Regions from separate parts of the Afipia dichlorophenoxyacetatis genome, predicted to be linked through region 1. Evidence: predicted binding sites of a transcription regulator. Region 1 holds the regulator's gene; the other holds the start of a gene.
What was found. Region 1 encodes HrcA, which represses chaperone genes, less so after heat shock. Its sites were predicted from a motif close to GTTAGCACTCNCNNNNNGNGAGTGCTAAC; they were not measured.
Positions count from the first base shown of each region.

Region 2: the regulator HrcA is predicted to act here: its motif matches at 1,130-1,158, upstream of ACZ5C3_RS03555 (co-chaperone GroES).

Region 1 is NZ_AP029250.1:147,183-149,650, reverse strand. Features, by position in the region: gene rph (ribonuclease PH) at 1-335, opposite strand, end outside; gene hrcA (heat-inducible transcriptional repressor HrcA) at 499-1,590, shown strand; gene grpE (nucleotide exchange factor GrpE) at 1,852-2,451, shown strand.
Region 2 is NZ_AP029250.1:750,248-752,715, forward strand. Features, by position in the region: gene groL (chaperonin GroEL) at 1-579, opposite strand, end outside; gene ACZ5C3_RS03555 (co-chaperone GroES) at 732-1,028, opposite strand; gene ACZ5C3_RS03560 (hypothetical protein) at 1,343-1,870, shown strand; gene ACZ5C3_RS03565 (protein phosphatase CheZ) at 1,995-2,468, opposite strand, start outside.

The DNA.
Region 1 (2,468 bases):
ATCTGGCGTTCGCCAAGTGCCACCAGATCGACGGTGGTGCGAAGAGAGCGACCGATGAGGCGCTGGATTTCAACGGTCCGGCCACTCTGCTTGCCTGCCGCCGATTCGCGGCGCATGCGTTCGTGAGTGGCGCGGGGCAACATGCCATATTCTGCGGTGACCCAGCCGCGGCCCTGTCCCTTCAGCCAGGGTGGCAGGCGTTCCTCAAGCGTGGCGGTGACCAACACATGGGTATCGCCAAACTTCACCATGCAGGAACCCTCGGCGTATTTGACCACCCCGCGTTCCAACGTGACGGGACGCAGTTCATCGGGCGCGCGACGGCTTGGCCGCATGTGAAAACCTCCGAAATTCAAGAAAAAGCAAGTTCAGGCGGTGCTTTTAGGGGGCTGAGGCGGCAGCGGCAAGGGTGCAGAAAGGCCCATGCTGAGAAACCCGCTTGTCATCACCGCACCTGATGGACAAATTGGAGGGCAACCAATGTACTCGGAGCCTGATTTGGCCCACCACGATCCGATAGGTCAGTTGATCACGCCGAGCTCCGCCTTGGCGCAGCTGAACGAACGCTCTCGGGATATTTTTCGTCAAATCGTCGAAAATTATCTGGCAACGGGTGAGCCGGTCGGTTCACGCAATATTTCTCGTCTGATTTCGGTGCCGTTGTCACCTGCGTCCGTACGCAACGTGATGTCGGACCTTGAACAATTGGGATTGATCTATGCGCCGCATACATCCGCCGGTCGGTTGCCGACGGAACTAGGACTGCGTTTTTTCGTCGATGCGCTGATGCAGGTTGGCGATCTGACCGAGCCCGAGCGGCAATCGATTGAAGCACAACTTAAATCTGTGGGGGCCGCGCAGTCTGTTGAAGCTGCGTTGAGTGAGGCGCTCACGCGATTGTCAGGTCTGACGCGCGCCGCGGCTGTGGTGCTCACAGCGAAATCCAATGTGCGGTTGAAACACATCGAGTTCGTGCGGCTGGAGCCCGAGCAGGCGTTGGTCGTGCTCGTCGCCGAAGATGGTCAGGTCGAGAACCGCGTGCTGCCGTTGCCGCCGGGGGTGCCGATATCGGCGCTCACCGAAGCCTCGAATTTCCTCAATGCGCGAATTCGCGGGCGTACGCTTGCGGAAGCGCGCGTCGAACTTGAAGCGGCAATGACCCAGAGCCGCAGTGAATTGGATCAGTTGACGCAAAAAGTCATCGCCGCGGGAATCGCAGGTTGGTCTGGTGGCGGCGGCGACGAGCGGCAGTTGATTGTTCGAGGACACGCCAATCTGCTCGAAGACCTTCACGCGATGGAAGATCTCGAACGCGTGCGCCTGCTGTTCGACGATCTTGAAGCCAAGAAGGGTGTGATCGACCTGCTGGGCCGCGCTGAGCGTGCCGAAGGCGTGCGCATTTTCATCGGCTCCGAAAACAAGCTGTTCTCCCTGTCCGGATCATCCACTGTTATCGCCCCCTATCGGGACGGTGCGGGCCAGATTGTCGGCGTGCTCGGCGTCATTGGGCCCACCAGGCTGAATTATGCGCGGGTGATTCCCATGGTCGATTACGCGGCACGCATCGTCAGCCAGTTGATCGGGAAATAAGCGGCGAGTGTCCCGAATCCAAAGTCTGCCGATCTTGCAGCGCGTTCCGTAGCGGGCTTTGGATTCGGGAGGACACTAGCAAATCTATGATTCTAGTGTGGTTCAGGTTCAGAAGTTCGCTGAAACGACCCGCAGGAAAAATCGGGCGAACTTCTGAACCACCACGCTAGTATCGAACCGCTTGATTTTTCGCGTCTAAACCACGATATGCGGCAGGGAAATTCCCGCATGATCGATGACGATTTTCTAAAAGGGTGAGTGATGGCCGAAACCAATGGGCGCAAGGAACAGTCGGAGAATATCGCGCAGGAGAGCGCGAACATGACTGACAAGGACCCTGTGGTTTCAAAGCCTTACGTTATGCCGGACGATCCTGAAGAGGGGTCGGCAGAGGCCCTGGCCAAGGAAGCGGCGGATGCGCGCGACAAGATGCTGCGCACGCTCGCGGAGATGGAAAACCTGCGCCGGCAGACCCAGCGCGAAATTGCCAACGCGAAAACCTACGGCATTTCGTCGTTTGCCCGCGAAGTCCTGGACATCGCAGACAATCTTCAGCGCGCGCTCGACGCCGTTCCCGCGGAGGCGAAGGAAGCTGCCGACGCTGGCCTCAAAGGGCTCATCGAAGGCGTCGAACTGACAGAACGTTCGCTCCACAATACGCTGGAGAAGAACGGCGTGAAAAAGGTCGATCCGCTGGGGCAGAAATTCGATCCCAACCTTCACCAGGCGATGTTCGAAATTCCGGACGCGTCGGTGCCGGCGGGAACCGTTCTCCAGGTCGTGCAGGCCGGTTACGTGATCGGCGACCGTATCCTTCGGCCCGCTTTGGTCGGAGTCGCCAAAGGCGGACCAAAGAACTAGTAGCTTTTTTGAGCGAA
Region 2 (2,468 bases), 600 kb from region 1:
CATGCCCTCGACGATATCGACTTCGGTATCGAGTGACTTGGCTTCTTCAACGGTGATGACGCCTTCGTTGCCGACCTTCTGCATGGCCTGCGCGATCATCTTGCCGATGTTGGTGTCACCGTTGGCGGAAATGGTGCCGATCTGGGCGACTTCGGACGAGGAGGCGACTGGCTTGGCGCGCTTTTCGATGTCCTTGACCACGGCGGCAACCGCGATGTCGATGCCGCGCTTGAGGTCCATCGGGTTCATGCCAGCAGCAACCGACTTGGCGCCTTCGCGCACGATGGCTTGTGCGAGCACCGTTGCAGTGGTGGTGCCGTCGCCAGCGGTGTCGTTGGTCTTGGAGGCGACTTCGCGCAGCATCTGCGCGCCCATGTTTTCGAACTTATCGTCGAGCTCGATTTCCTTGGCGACGGTGACGCCGTCCTTGGTGATGCGCGGTGCGCCGAAGCTCTTGTCGATCACGACGTTGCGGCCCTTCGGGCCCAGCGTCACCTTGACAGCGTTGGCGAGAATATCGACGCCGCGCAGCATACGGTCACGCGCGTCGCCCGAGAATTTGACTTCTTTAGCAGCCATGGGAATGTCTCCTGGTGATATGGGTTTGTGTCAGCCTGAGGAACGAGCGGCACTTGGCGCGAGCCTCTAAGGATGACGGCCGATGAGTTCAGTTGAATTTTGGTCCTTCGGGGCTCTCGCATCGCTCAAGCCCCGAGGAACGAGCGCGGGCCTTAGCTCAGTACGCCCATGATGTCCGACTCCTTCATGATGAGGAGTTCTTCGCCATCGAGCTTGACTTCCGTGCCCGACCATTTGCCGAACAGCACCTTGTCGCCAACCTTGAGGTCGATCGGGATCAGCTTGCCGGCCTCGTCTCGGCCACCGGGACCAACGGCTACGACCTGGCCCTGCGAAGGCTTTTCCTTGGCACTGTCCGGAATAATGATGCCGCCTTTGGTTTTTTCTTCGGCGTCGATACGCTTAACGACGACACGGTCATGCAGCGGGCGGAATGTTGTCTTGGCCATCGGGTGTCCTTTGGGCTTTTGTATGAAAGATTTGACGTGCGGCTGAGCGCGAGCCGTGGATAATGGCGCTGAACAACCCGGTCAGGGATGAAGCGGTATCCCTTAGCAATCACGCTCCAAGAGTGCTAAAGACAGCTCGGGAATATGGGTTGCCGCCGATCCTGTCAAGCAAGCCCTTAAGGCCTTGGTGAGGCCAATATACGATGATCTGGAAACCAGGGGACAAGGGCGCAACCGATCAAGCCATTCGCAGCGTGCGATGCCGTGCGTTCAATTTGGCCGAACGGAGCAAGGGCTATTTGCCGGGAGACAACATGATCAAGCCAATTCACGTCCGCACCACCCTCAATATTATGACAGTCATAGTCCTGTCGGGTTTCCTTGGTGCGTGTCAGGGCGGAGGCTGGGGAGGTTTCAGCGGTTTCGGCGGAGGCACGCAACCGGCGGTACAGGAACCGGCTGTCGCTCCCGAGATCCCGTCGACCATTCGCGCAGACGAGATCGTCGGACGATGGGGATATGCCGCATACCACAAGCCTGAGGACCGAGCCCGCACTGAAGCGGCGGCGCGAGGGCAATGCAAAAATCCCTATGTCATCGGCCAGGGATCTTCCGGTGGTGTGATCATGCATCTGGCCGATGAAGCGACGCCGCAGGAGCTGCGCTTGAAAGGCAGCCAGAGCGGCAAGAACTATATCGGTCCGGCTGGACCGGCGGGCGATGAAAAGGATCGCGAGATCGTTTCGTTCGACGGCCGCGTGCTGATTACCCGGTTCATCGACAAGGATGCGGCCAGCCGCTACGGAACTTCGATTTACGTCCGCTGCGCGCCACGCGCGTAAGCGTCAAGCAGACGGACGCTAAGGATATCTGCAAGCTGTTCAAATAAAATCAGGGGTGGAAGGCCGTTGTCAGCCTTCCACCCCTGATGTTTTTAGGTCCTGTTGCTTTTAAGTCTTGGCGCTTTTAGTCGAACAGCGCGTCGATATCGTCTTGCGATACGTGGCCTTCATCATCCATGCCCTTCGGGCCGTTCAGAAGACGGGCGTCGCCGACGCGGGTGTCGATGATCGCGGGCGCATGCGCCTTGATCGCGTCCACACCGCCCCAGATTTCCATCATGACGGTGATATGATGCTCGATGAATTTCATCGTGGTCATCACTTTGCTGATACGCTGGCCGGTGAGGTCCTGGAAGTTGCAGGCCTCGAAAATCGCCACAACGCGTTCCTGAATGTCTTCGCTGAGCTGCGCCTGCTGATCTGGCGACGTCATCTTGGTCAGGGCGCTGGCTGCCTGGTCGATGGCTTCTGCGGCTGCGAGGATCTGCTGGGTCGCTTCCTCGGTGCCGCCGACAACCGCGCCGAGCTCGCCGGTGACCTTCGACATTTCGTCGCCGCTGAAGCTCTTGCCGTGAAGGACGGCGATTTCCTGCTTGGT